Regions from separate parts of the Oxalicibacterium sp. genome, predicted to be linked through region 1. Evidence: predicted binding sites of a transcription regulator. Region 1 holds the regulator's gene; each other region holds the start of a gene.

Region 1 (4,575 bases):
GACCTGATCCTGCATGCGCAGGACAAGTACCAAGCGGCCATCGCGCCGTACCTGCTATGAAAATCACCGCCCGCCCCGGCGACGCCATACGCGTGATCGCGCTGTTGGTGATCACCGGCGCGCTCGCGTTCGGCAGTCTGTGGCTGGTACAAGTCATGCAACGCCAGACCGAGGATTCTCTGCCGAAAGCCGTGCGCACCGATCCCGATTTCTATGTCCAGCAGTTCAATTTCGTCCGCATGGCAAAAACCGGCGAGCCGCGCTACAACCTGACCGGCACCGAACTAAAGCACTATCCGGGCGACGATTCCTATCTCGTACAAAGCCCCGTCATGCACAGCTACGGCAAGGACAGGCCGCCGATGGTTAGCACCTCGCGCTACGCCACCGTAAAGAATAACAACAGCGAAATCCGCATGTACGACAACGTGCATATCGATCGCCCGGCTTCGGCCACCAAGCCGCGCTTCCAGTTGAAGACTTCCTACCTGCTGCTGCTGCCGGACGAAGATGCGATGACGACGCCCAAGCCGGTCGAACTGCAACAGGGCATTTCCGTACTGACCGGTACCGGCATGTACGCCAACAACGCCACCGGCGAATTCAAGCTGGACGGCAACGTCAAGGGCCAGTATCAGGCCCCGGCCGCAAAGAACTGATTCCGGCACGCTCATTACAGAGAACGTTTTCATGACACGACTGCTTTCCGTATTCCTCATCCTTGCCGGCCTGATCGCTGCGACCGGTGCGCACGCCGAAAAGGCCGATCGCACCAAGCCGACCAACGTCGAAGCCAATCAAATGGAGTACGACGACGTCAAGCAGGTCAACGTCTTCGTCGGCAACGTGGTGCTGACGCGTGGAACGATCCTGATGAAATCGGCACGCATGGTCGTCACGCAGGATCCCGAGGGCTATCAGTTCATGACGATGTATGCACCGCCGAACGGACTGGCCAGCTTCCGCCAGAAGCGCGATGGCGGCCCCGATCAGTGGATCGAAGGCGAGGCGGAACGCATCGAATACGACGACAAGAACGAAGTCATGAAGCTCTTCACGCGCGCCAAGATGCGTCGACTGGAGAACGGCAAGATCACCGACGAAGTCGCCGGCGAATATATCTCCTACGACACGCGCGCCGAATTCTTCACCGTACACAACACATCGTCCGGCGACAGCAAACCAGGCGCCGGCCGCATCAAGGCCGTGATCCAGCCGCGCGCCGAGAAGAAGGAAAACTGAGATGTCGAGCAAACTGATCGTCAACGGATTGCAGAAAAGCTATGGCGCACGCCAGGTCGTGCGTGACGTCGCGTTGCAAGTCGAGAGCGGCGAAGTGGTCGGCCTGCTTGGCCCGAACGGCGCCGGCAAGACCACCTCGTTCTACATGATCGTCGGCCTCGTGCCGTCGGATGCCGGCCAGATCGAACTGGACGGCACCGATATTTCGCGCCGCCCGATCCATGAACGCGCGCAACTCGGCCTCTCTTATCTGCCGCAGGAAGCCTCAGTCTTCCGCAAGCTCAGCGTCGAAGACAATATCCGCGCCGTGCTGGAACTGCAGCGCGTTAACGGCAAGGCGCTGTCCAAGGATCAACTCGAACAACGGCTTGATACGCTGCTGGCCGATCTGCAGATCGAAAAACTGCGCGAGAACCAGGCCATGTCGCTGTCCGGCGGCGAACGCCGTCGCGTCGAGATCGCGCGCGCTCTCGCCACCAATCCGCGCTTCGTGCTGCTGGACGAACCGTTCGCCGGCGTCGATCCGATCGCCGTCATCGAAATCCAGCGCATCGTGCGTTTCCTGAAGGAACGCGGCATCGGCGTGCTGATCACCGACCACAACGTGCGCGAAACGCTCGGCATCTGCGACCGCGCCTACATCATCAATCAAGGTGCGGTGCTGGCCAGCGGCCGGCCCGACGATATCATTTCCAACGAATCCGTCCGCCGCGTCTATCTCGGCGAACACTTCCGCATGTAAGCGCGAAGAGAATCACCATGAAGCAATCCCTGCAACTACGCGTCTCCCAGCATCTGGCTCTGACGCCGCAATTGCAGCAATCCATCCGCCTGCTGCAACTGTCGACACTGGAATTGCATCAGGAGATCGAACAGATCCTGGCCGACAATCCGATGCTGGAACGCACCGACGATCCGCTCGACAATGCCGTGCGCCTGCTGGCGGACGGCGCCGTCAGCGCCGGCAACGGCACTGCGCCGGATGGCGATGCCCCGACAGAATCGCCTGCACCATCTACTGAAGCTGAATCGTCCTTCGAATCCGGCGATCTGCCGAATGCCGAAGGCAACAATGCCGACGGCAACGCCGACAACAGCGACTGGAGCTTCGACGATGTTGCCCGCACGTCGAAATCGGCATCTCCGGATGACGACGACGCCCGCCCGCAACTGGAAGCGCATGAAGTCACACTGCGCGAGCATCTACTCGAACAGGTGTCCGTCACCGTACGCGAACCGCGCGATCGCGCTCTGCTCGAACTGATCATCGACGCACTGGACGACAACGGCTATCTGGAAGAAAGTCTGGAAGAAATCCATGCGCGCCTGCCGGAAGAACTTGAAATCGAGCCGGAAGAATTGTCGGTCGCCCTGCGCCTGCTGCAAAGCTTCGATCCGGCCGGTATCGGCGCGCGCGATGCATCTGAATGTCTGGCCCTGCAGATTCGCCGGATGGAAGGCATTCCGTTCGTCACACGGCGCATGGCACTGAACATCGTCGAAAACCATCTCACGCTATTCGCACAGCGCGACTTCAACAAATTGCGCAAGGCACTCGATTGCGACGATGAAGATCTGCGCGAAGCGCAGGCCGTCATTCGCCAATGCAATCCGCATCCCGGCGCGGTCTTCGCCAGCGATGCCTCCGATTACGTGGTACCGGACGTCATCGTCAAGCGTACGCGCAACGGCTGGCAAGTCATGCTCAATCACGAAGTAATGCCGCGCCTGCGCGTCAATGCGATGTACGCCAGCATCCTGAAGCAGAACAAGGGCGAAGGTTCGCTCGGCACGCAACTGCAGGAAGCCAAATGGCTGATCAAGAACATGCGCCAGCGCTTCGATACGATCCTTCGTGTGGCACAGGCCATCGTCGAGCGTCAGCGCAATTTTTTCTCGCACGGCGCGGTCGCGATGCGCCCTCTTGTTTTGCGCGAAATTGCTGATACACTGGGTTTACACGAGAGCACAATTTCTCGTGTTACCACCCAGAAGTACATGCTCACTCCTCATGGAATGTTCGAATTGAAATACTTTTTCGGCAGCCATGTTGCGACGGAAGCAGGCGGAGAAGCATCCTCTACCGCGATACGGGCCCTGATCAAACAATTGATAGGAGCAGAAGACCCGAAAACACCTTTCTCTGACAGCAAGATTGCAGACATGCTGGCGGAACAAGGGATCGTAGTAGCGCGGCGCACCGTTGCCAAATACCGCGAAGCCCTTAAAATTCCACCGGTCAATCTGCGCAAATCGTTGTAATCCTTCCGGATTTGTTTGTGTAGTGTGCATTACGTCACTGTGTTCGGCGCAGCCGGCAACGGTGCCTGGACCGCCAGTGAATTTCCTTAGGAGCGCTGTATGAATCTCACCATCAGTGGACATCACCTCGAACTGACCCCCGCCATCAGAGAATACGTACAAGGCAAACTGGAACGCATCAAACGACACTTCGATCATGTGATCGACATTGCAGTTATCCTGACTGTAGACAATCTTCCCGAGAAAGAAAAACGCCAGAAAGCCGAAATTAACCTACGCGTCCGAGGCAAAGACCTACACGCGGAAAGCATCGCGGACAACCTGTATGCCGCCATCGATCTGCTGATCGACAAACTGGATCGTCAGGTGATCAAATACAAAACGAAACTGCAGGATCACCAGCACGAGGGCATCAAACGATTGCCGGACAATGCAGAGGCTGCTGCCTCGTAAGAGAAACATTTCGGCCGAGCTTGGCCGTCAATGAAGAAGGGCGCGAATTGCGCCCTTTATTCATTCTGCCCCACGTTTCTCGCTTTGGAATTGAATTGGCCGATCCAGCTGGATGGAAATCCGCATATGCGTTTTAACTGGGACGCCATCAATTTCACCGGGATGAAATTCTGCCGTGCCAAAAGCCTGCTGCAATTTCACTTTTCCTTCTTCGGATAGCGTGTCGTTTCTTTCTATATCGACACGATCGACATCACCGTACTCACCGATCCAGAGATGTGCGACAACAATCTGCGGTTCTACCCCATCGAGTCTCAACATCAATTCTGTCGGCACATCCACCTTCACCAGCGGCTTTTGAGTCAGTTCGCGGGTTTCGTAATACCGTACTGTGGGCAATATTGCCTGCTCACCCATCGATGGAGATATAGAAATATCACCCTGCTTCACCGCGCGCTTTGCTCGCACCTCTTTCGCTGAACGATCTTCCGTTAATGTGGCCACCTCTCGACGCAATTCGACAGGAAGAAGGTCTACATGGACGAGATCAGGAATCTTCTGCGGGAGAGGAAACGTCTCAATGAACAGCACGGAAATGAGGGCGGCATGCGCAATCGC
Region 2 (4,575 bases), on a different contig from region 1:
CCAGCAAAGTCCAGCGCACCGTCTTCAAACAGCAGGCCGCCGGCCGCCCAGACCATGTGGGCCATCGGGATGTAGCTGAACGTGAACCACAGCACGGCAAACGCCATTACGGCGGCGAACTTCATGCGCTCCGCAAAGGCACCGACGATCAGTGCACAGGTGATCGCGGCAAACGTTGCCTGGAACGACGCGAACACGTACTCCGGAATCGTGCCGGACAGCGTGTCCTTGCCGATGCCGTTCAGAAACAGCTTGTCGAAGGTGCCGACGAAGGAACCGCCGCCCGCGAACACCAGGCTGTAGCCGTAGATCGCCCACAGCACGGTAATCAGCGAGAACAGCATGAACACCTGCATCAGCACGGACAGCATGTTCTTGGAACGGCCAAGGCCGCCGTAGAACAGCGCCAGACCGGGGATCGTCATCAGGATGACGAGCAGCGTCGACGTCAGCATCCAGGCGGTGTCGCCGGAGTTCAGCGTCGGTGCCGCAGCGGGAGCCTCCGGTGCAGCGGGCGCTTCTGCCGCAGGCGCCGCTACCGGTGCTTCGGTGGTTACTGCCGGCGCGGCAGCCTCTTCCGCCATCGCCGGCATGCCGGCACCGGCTGCCATCAACAAGGCCCCGGCAGCCAGGGCGCTTGCGAACAGTTTCTTGATACTCATTGTTTTCCCCTTATAGAGCTTCGCTGCCGGTTTCGCCGGTACGAATGCGAACGACTTGTTGCAGGTCATAGACGAAAATCTTGCCGTCGCCGATCTTACCCGTACGCGCCGACGTTTCGATCGCTTCGATCGCACGATCGACGATGGCATCGTCGACGGCGGCTTCGATCTTGGTCTTCGGCAGAAAATCGACGACGTATTCTGCGCCACGATACAGCTCGGTGTGGCCTTTCTGGCGACCGAAGCCCTTGACCTCGGTCACGGTGATGCCTTGCACGCCGATCTCGGACAAGGCTTCACGCACCTCGTCCAGCTTGAACGGCTTGATGATTGCGGTAATCAGTTTCATGTTCGCCTCTTTGATTAGAAGGATTTGCTGAGGGTCAGGACTGCGCCGGTCTTGCCGTTGAAATGCGTGCTGCCGTTGTCTTTGACGTAGGAATACGCATCACGCTCCGCGTCCGTGCCGACCACGGCCAGCGTCACCGTCACAATCGGGAAATCCTTTGTCACGCCGACTTTCCAGTCGGTATAGCTTGCGTCGACCGGTTGATCGCCCTTGATCTTCTGATGACCGACGTGGAGACCGAGCATATAGCCGTCGACGATTTCAAAGCTGGCATTGGCTTCGATATAGTTGCTGTTCTTGCTGTCGTCAAAACCGAAGGCGTTGGTCACAGCGTGGGAATACTTGACGGAAACCGGACCATAGCCGACAGAGCCGTAAATTTCCGTCGTGTCGGGATTGGTGCCCAAGCCGCTGCCCGGATAGAAATAGCGCAGCACGCCGACATCATAGGAAACATCCTTGACGATCTCGCCGCGAATACCGCCGTACAGGTCATATTCGATATCGCTGTCACCGCCGGCATCGTCGATCCACTTGATGGACGATGCCCATACGCCGGCATAGAGACCTGTCGGATTGTGCGTGTAATCGACACCGCCGGAAATGGCAGGATCGCCGTGCGTTTGCGAGATGCCGCGGAAACGATAATCCGTGCTGAATGCGGCATTGAAGGCGAACTGATTGTCTGGAGCAGGTGCTGCAGCTTCCTGCGCATGAGAAACATTGGCAGCGAAGGCGGCCGACACAGCGACTGCAAGAATCAGTTTTTTCATGATATTCCCTTTAAAGTAAATGTAGAAACCAGACTTTGGAATGTCCTCGATCCACATTTAGCAGGACTCATGCCAGCTTGATTCTCCAGATGTATTATCATTTTTTCTATGAAGCACGGTGCAAAAAGCAGTTTGGAAATAACCTTTTCCATGCACCTTAATGGGCCTGCACCGTTCCCGAGCGATGCACGCCAAATTGCACCTGAATGGTGCTGAATTTTCACTTTTATAGGGGGCCCAGATGGAAAAGTCCACTTTCATCAACGATATGCAGAACAAGATTCACCAGGTGCTGGAAAACTCGCCGGCAAAGGACATCGAAAAAAACCTGAAGGCCATGATGAGTCAGGGATTCGCGAAACTCGATCTCGTCACGCGCGAGGAATTCGATGTGCAGGCGCAAGTGCTGGCAAATACGCGCGCCAAGCTGGAAGCACTGGAAGCCCAGGTTGCCGAACTGGAAGCGCGGTTGAAAGGATAAACAGGTACTGATCGGCATCGTTCGCTGTCGCTCACACCTGAAATACTGTGCGATGCGCGTCGCGCTTCATGGCAGCGCAACGCCATGGACGACATCCGAAGCCATGCCCGAGGTGCGTGCATGCAAATCCGCGGGCTGACCGCTACATCACGGGTCGGACGATGTGCAGCGCAGGGCGCATGTTTCCGGATTGTCGTACCGACTGCCCGGCATCCAGTGCCGGTACACATAACAAGTAGAAGAGACATTCGCAAAACAAGGGAGAACAATGAGCCTCGCCGTTCTGACCAGCCGCGCCCTGGCCGGCATGCAAGCGCCCGAAGTCCTTGTCGAAGTGCATCTGGCCAACGGCCTGCCCAGCTTTACTATCGTCGGCCTGCCGGAAACCGAAGTGAAGGAATCCAAGGATCGCGTGCGCGCAGCGCTGCAGAATGCCGGCTTCGAATTCCCCGCAAGAAGAATCACTGTCAATCTGGCGCCAGCCGATCTGCCGAAGGAGTCCGGGCGCTTCGATCTACCGATTGCACTGGGCATTCTGGCTGCTTCCGGGCAGATGCCGGCCGATTCGCTGGATCAATATGAATTTGCCGGCGAGCTGTCGTTGTCCGGCGAACTGCGGCCCATTCGCGGCGCACTGGCGATGACATTCGCCATGCATCGCGATGGCGGCCGCAGCGGCAAACATCGCGCATTCATTCTGCCACGCGCCAACGCAGATGAGGCGGCACTGGTCAACGACGTGACCATCCTGCCGGCCGACTCTTTACTGCAAGTTTGTGCCCACTTCGCGGCAGGCGACGGTGCATCAAAGCTTGCACGTCATCAAGCTCTCCCATCGGGGACAATGCCGGCTTACCCCGACTTGGCCGACGTAAAAGGCCAGGCGCAAGCCAAGCGCGCACTGGAAGTCGCCGCCGCCGGTTCGCACAGCCTGCTGATGGTCGGCCCACCGGGCACCGGCAAATCGATGCTGGCGGCGCGCTTCGCCGGCATCCTGCCGCCGATGACCGACGATGAAGCGCTAGAATCGGCCGCCGTGCAATCGCTGACCAGCGGCTTCACGACGTCACGCTGGAAGGTACGGCCCTATCGGGCGCCCCACCACACGGCATCCGGCGTGGCACTGGTCGGCGGCGGCAGCACGCCGCGGCCAGGTGAAATTTCGCTGGCCCATCGCGGCGTGCTGTTCCTCGACGAATTGCCCGAATTCAACCGCGCCGTACTGGAAGTCCTGCGCGAACCGCTGGAATCCGGCCGCATCACGATTTCACGTGCTGCGCGGCAGGCAGATTTCCCCGCACATTTTCAGTTGATTGCCGCGATGAATCCATGCCCATGCGGCTTCCTCGGTCACGCTTCCAACAAATGCCGCTGCACGCCGGACAACATCGCGCGCTATCAGGGAAAAATCTCCGGTCCGCTGCTCGATCGCATCGATATGCAGATTCAAGTCGGCGCGCTAGCGCATGACGATCTGGCCGGACAGTCGCAAGGCGAGTCGTCGCATACCGTCGCACAACGCGTATTGCGCGCCTCCTCACGGCAGCATGCCCGCCAGGGCAAGCACAACAATCTGCTGACCGTCGGTGAGATCGATGCGCATTGCCGTCCGGATGCCGGCGGCGAACAATTGCTGCGCACGGCGATGATGCGCTTGAACTGGTCGGCGCGCGCCTACCACCGCGTCCTGAAGGTCGCGCGCACGATTGCCGATCTGGCCGATGCGCCGTCGGTCGCACAGGCGCATGTGGCCGAAGCCATCCAGTACCGCCGTGCTATGCGCGAACAGTGATCTAATGCTTGCGAACGCTTTCTGCCACTTCCGGCGTGCCGTCCGGATACGAATGCAGGCAATAGGCGCTGCTGACCTGACCGTTCGCCTGCGGCTGGATGCCCTTGATCCGATAGACGATCGCGTTATTGAACACCACCGGTCCGTCCACGATGCGCGCGTCTTTCAACACGCTTTTTTTCAGACAGGCTTGCGCCGTTTGGTTGTACAGGGCCTGCCACGCTTCCGGCGAAGAAGCCAACGCGCCGCCTGCCACAGCAGCCAGTACACCCGTCAAAAGAATGCGTCGCATGATGTTTCCCTTTCGCGAAGTAGATCGATGCCGTTGCCGCATCGCATGATGCGGTGATGCGGTGATGCGGTGATGCGGAATGGACCTTCACTGACAGCCGAGGTTCCGCAGCGTCTCGACCCTGCCTGCCGCGTGTCAGCGCAGACTGTCGATATCGAATGCCAGCATGTTCCAACTGACGCCGATGCGCACATCGGTCTTCAGCGCAACCAGTTGCCGCGAGATT
Region 3 (4,575 bases), on a different contig from region 1:
TCGGTCTGCACGATGACACCACAGCCGACGCCGCAATAGCAGCAGGTCGCCTTGCTTTCCTTCAGCGCGGCAGGGGCCGTCACGTCGTTCATGCTGCGGCAAGTCCTTTCACCGCTTCGGACGGCGCGTTGAGTTCGGCGAGATCGAGCGACACATCGCCGTTTTCGACCTTCACGGCGAATTTCTGCGTGCAGCCTTCATCCGGCGCCAGCGCGCAGCCCGATTGCAGTTCGATGCTCCAGTTATGCAACGGGCAGGCAACACGCTCGCCGAACACGATGCCTTGCGACAGCGGACCACCCTTGTGCGGGCATTGGTCCAGCAGTGCAAAGACCTTGTTCTCGCTGTTGCGGAAGATCGCGACGTTCGGCTTGCCGGCGCGATTGACGACGCGCGATCCCAGTACCGGGATGTCTTCGACGCGGCAGATGACTTTCCATTGATTCGACATTTCTGTATTCCTTTTTTTGCGTGCGCGATCAGACCGACAGCGGCGTGAATTGACGGGTATCGACGTGCGCCTTCTCCGGCTCGTGCCACGGATCGGCTTCGCCGTCGAGCGAGAACAGCAGGCGTTCGTACAGCGCCTTGCGGTTTTCCTCGTCGTCCAGCACTTTCTTCTTCACATGATCCATGCCCACGCGTCCGACGTAATGCACGGTTCGTTCCAGGTACCAGCCCTCCTCGCGATACAGCTGCAGGAAGGCGCCGGCGTATTCCAGCACTTCCTCGTGCGACTTCACCTTGACGAAGAATTGCGCGACTTCTGTCTTGATGCCGCCGTTGCCGGCGATGTACAGCTCCCAGCCGGAATCGACGCCGATCACGCCGACGTCCTTGATGCCGGCTTCGGCACAGTTGCGCGGGCAGCCGGATACCGCCAGCTTGACCTTGTGCGGCGCATACATGCGCGCCAGCTGGCGTTCCAGCTCCTGGCCCATGCGCGTCGAATCCTGCGTGCCGAAGCGGCACCATTCGGAACCGACGCAAGTCTTCACCGTGCGCAAACCCTTCGCATAGGCAAGGCCCGACGGCATGCCGAGGTCGTGCCAGACGTCGCGCAGATCTTCCTTCTTCACGCCCAGCAGGTCGATGCGCTGGCCGCCGGTCACTTTCACGGTCGGAATCTTGTATTTGTCGACGACGTCGGCGATGCGGCGCAGCTCGGTCGAATTCGTCTCGCCACCCCACATGCGCGGAATCACCGAGAACGTGCCGTCCTTCTGGATGTTCGCGTGCGCGCGTTCGTTGATGAAACGCGATTGCGGATCGTCGACTGCATCCTTCGGCCACGTCGAGATCAGGTAATAGTTGATCGCCGGGCGGCAGCTGGAGCAACCGTTCGGCGTGCGCCATTCCATGAATTTCATCGTATCGGTCACCGTCAGCAGCTTGTTCGCCTTGATCGCGTCGCGCACTTCCTGATGCGTGTGATCGGTGCAGCCGCACATCGGCTTGACCTTGCTGGACGCCGAATAGTCGCCGCCGGCGGTCGCCATGATGATCTGCTCGACCAGGCCGGTGCAGGAGCCGCATGAGGCTGATGCCTTCGTATGCTTGCGCACGTCCTCGATCGTGAACAGGCCCTTTTCCTTGATCGCCTTGACGATGGTGCCCTTGCACACACCATTGCAGCCGCAGACTTCGGCGGTATCCGGCATCGCCGCCGCCTTGCTGAAACCTTCATGGCCGGTATCGCCGGGACGGCTCAGGTTCGCTTCGCCGAACATCAGCGCATCGCGAATCTCGCCGATGTCCTTGCCTTCGCGCAGCATGTTGAAATACCAGCTGCCGTCCACCGTATCGCCATACAGGCAGGCGCCGACCAGCTTGTTGTCGCGCAGTACCAGCTTCTTGTAGACGCCGCCGATCGGATCGGACAGCATGATTTCTTCCGTACCTTCGCCGCCGAGAAAATCGCCGGCCGAAAACAGATCGATGCCGGTGACTTTCAGTTTCGTCGATGTCACCGAACCCTGATAGCGGCCGATGCCGAAGTTCGCGAGGTGGTTCGCACACACCTTCGCCATCTCGAACAGCGGCGCGACCAGGCCGTAGGCAGTGCCGCGATGGTTGACGCATTCACCGACCGCATAGATGCGCGGATCGAAAGTCTGCATCGTGTCGTTGACGACGATGCCGCGGTTGCAGTGGATGCCGGCCGACTCGGCCAGCGCGGTATTCGGGCGGATGCCGACCGCCATCACGACGAGGTCGGCCGAGATCTCGCTGCCGTCGGCGAAGCGCACCGCTTTCACCCGACCATGACCGTCATTGATCAGTTCCTGCGTGTTCTTGCCGAGCAGGAAAGCCAGGCCGCGATCTTCCAGCGACTTTTGCAGCATCTTGCCGGCGGTCGGATCGAGCTGGCGCTCCATCAGCGTATCCGGCAGATGAACAACCGCGACGTCCATGCCGCGCAGCTTCAGGCCATTCGCCGCTTCCAGTCCCAGCAAGCCGCCGCCGATGACGACTGCATGCTTGTATTTGGTGGCCGCTTCGATCATCGCGTTGGTGTCGTAGATGTCGCGATAGCCGATCACACCCTGCAGATCCTTGCCCGGCACCGGCAGCATGAACGGATTGGAACCGGTCGCCAGCAGCAGGCGATCGTATTCGGCCGTCGTGCCGTCGTCGGCGATCACGACGCGCTTGACGCGATCGATCGTTGCGATCTTCTTGCCGAGATGCAGCGTGATGCCGTTCTCCTTGTACCAGTCGACATCGTTCAGCATGATGTCCTGAATCGTCTGCTCGCCGGCCAGCACCGGCGACAGCAGGATGCGGTTGTAGTTGGCATACGGCTCGGCGCCGAACACGGTGATCTCATACAGATCGGGCGCCAGTTTCAGCAATTCTTCCAGCGTGCGTACGCCCGCCATCCCGTTGCCGACCATGACCAGTTTCATTTTTTTCATTGCTGCATCTCACAGAAGAGTTGTTCCCGAATCTAAATAAGCAAAACAGATGCCAGTTCTGTTTCTGTGCGATTTCGTCCAGTTTTTTACTGATTCGCACCGTTTGCGATACGTCCTTGCACCATTCGCATCGCGATGCACCAAGACGTTTACCGATCCGCACAATCCGCACCTGATTGCACTCTGCTTGCACCCCGCCCTGCACCAGCCTCGCACCCAACAGGTGCATCGACAGAGAATTTGGTGCACCGCGCCGCCCATTTTTCTTCCGCATCCGCCAAACCGCTTTCCAAAACGGCTTCATATAAATGGCATAGCAATTGCATATTCAGCGCCGTCATCCATTCCACTCACGCGAGCGCATATGCAAAAGTCATCATTCTGGAAAGCCGGCCATACGCCGACGCTGCTTTCCGCCTTCTTCTATTTCGATCTCAGCTTCATGGTCTGGGTCATCCTCGGTCCGCTGGCCGTGCAGATCGCGGCCGACATCGGCCTGACGCCGGCGCAGAAAGGATTGATGGTGGCCACGCCGCTGCTGGCCGGCGCGTTGCTGCGCATCGTGATGGGCGTCCTGGTGGATCACCTGCAACCGAAGAAGGCTGGCCTGATCGGCCAGCTGATCGTGATGGCTGGCCTGTTGTGGGCGTGGCTGGGCGATCTGCATCACTATCACTCCGTGCTGGTGCTGGGCATCATCCTCGGCGTCGCCGGTGCGGCGTTCTCCGTCGCACTGCCGCTGGCATCTCGCTGGTATCCGCCGGAACACCAGGGCATGGCACTGGGCATTGCCGGTGCCGGCAACTCGGGTACCGCGCTGGCTGCACTATTCGCGCCGTCGCTGGCGCTGGCGTTCGGCTGGCAGGACGTGTTCGGCCTGTGCCTGATTCCGCTCGGCATTGCGCTGACGGTCTATCTGATCTTCGCCAAGGATGCGCCGTCCGCGCCGCCGCCCAAATCGCTGATCTCCTACTTGCAGGTGCTGAAGGATCGCGATGCGTGGTGGTTCATGTTCTTCTACAGCGTCACCTTCGGCGGCTTCTCCGGATTGGCGTCGTCGTTGACGATCTATTTCAACGGCCAGTACGGTCTGTCGCCGGTGACAGCCGGCTACTTCACCGCCGCCTGCGTGTTCGCCGGTTCGATGGTGCGTCCGTTCGGCGGACGCCTGGCTGACCGTATCGGCGGGATCAAGACGCTGTCGATCATGTACATGCTGGCAGCCGGCTTCTTGCTGATCGCCAGCATCGGCCTGCCGTCGGCTGCATTGGCAGCATTGGTGTTCGTGCTGGCGATGCTGTCGCTGGGCACCGGCAACGGCGCGGTGTTCCAGCTGGTGCCGCAACGCTTCCGCAAGGAAATTGGCGTGATGACCGGCCTGGTCGGCATGGCCGGCGGCATCGGCGGCTTCTATCTGGCTTCCAGCCTCGGCTATTCGAAACAGCTGACCGGCAGCTATCAGGGAGGATTGGTCGTCTTCGCCGCGCTGGCTATCGTCGCGCTGCTCGGCCTGACTTTCGTGAAGAGCCGCTGGCGCACCACCTGGGGCAGCGCCGCGATGACGAGTGCGAAGATCTGACCGTCATGCGCTCTCTTCCTCTTTCACCATGCCGCTGATACTGAACGCCGGCCACGCCACGCGCGCCGGCCAGAGACC

Evidence for each region. The regulator sigma-54, encoded in region 1, starts transcription at its own class of promoters, with help from an activator protein. The targets are predictions, from matches to a motif close to TGGCANGNAANCTGCTTT.
Region 2: the regulator sigma-54 is predicted to act here: its motif matches at 1,842-1,859, upstream of ACO1VH_RS12020 (TorF family putative porin).
Region 3: the regulator sigma-54 is predicted to act here: its motif matches at 3,228-3,245, upstream of ACO1VH_RS11475 (nitrate/nitrite transporter).

Annotation. Positions count from the first base shown of each region.
Region 1 covers NZ_JBMQZD010000005.1:46,635-51,209, reverse strand. The annotation lists gene ACO1VH_RS09815 (KdsC family phosphatase) at 1-60, shown strand, start outside; gene lptC (LPS export ABC transporter periplasmic protein LptC) at 57-659, shown strand; gene lptA (lipopolysaccharide transport periplasmic protein LptA) at 691-1,242, shown strand; gene lptB (LPS export ABC transporter ATP-binding protein) at 1,244-1,984, shown strand; gene ACO1VH_RS09795 (RNA polymerase factor sigma-54) at 2,002-3,504, shown strand; gene hpf (ribosome hibernation-promoting factor, HPF/YfiA family) at 3,604-3,957, shown strand; gene ACO1VH_RS09785 (hypothetical protein) at 4,018-4,575, opposite strand, start outside.
Region 2 covers NZ_JBMQZD010000007.1:58,964-63,538, forward strand. The annotation lists gene ACO1VH_RS12010 (ammonium transporter) at 1-662, opposite strand, end outside; gene ACO1VH_RS12015 (P-II family nitrogen regulator) at 673-1,011, opposite strand; gene ACO1VH_RS12020 (TorF family putative porin) at 1,026-1,784, opposite strand; gene ACO1VH_RS12025 (accessory factor UbiK family protein) at 2,026-2,265, shown strand; gene ACO1VH_RS12030 (YifB family Mg chelatase-like AAA ATPase) at 2,534-4,057, shown strand; gene ACO1VH_RS12035 (hypothetical protein) at 4,059-4,349, opposite strand; gene ACO1VH_RS12040 (5'-3' exonuclease) at 4,485-4,575, opposite strand, start outside.
Region 3 covers NZ_JBMQZD010000006.1:100,862-105,436, forward strand. The annotation lists gene ACO1VH_RS11460 (nitrate reductase) at 1-92, opposite strand, end outside; gene nirD (nitrite reductase small subunit NirD) at 89-451, opposite strand; gene nirB (nitrite reductase large subunit NirB) at 480-2,918, opposite strand; gene ACO1VH_RS11475 (nitrate/nitrite transporter) at 3,283-4,497, shown strand; gene ACO1VH_RS11480 (bifunctional protein-serine/threonine kinase/phosphatase) at 4,526-4,575, shown strand, end outside.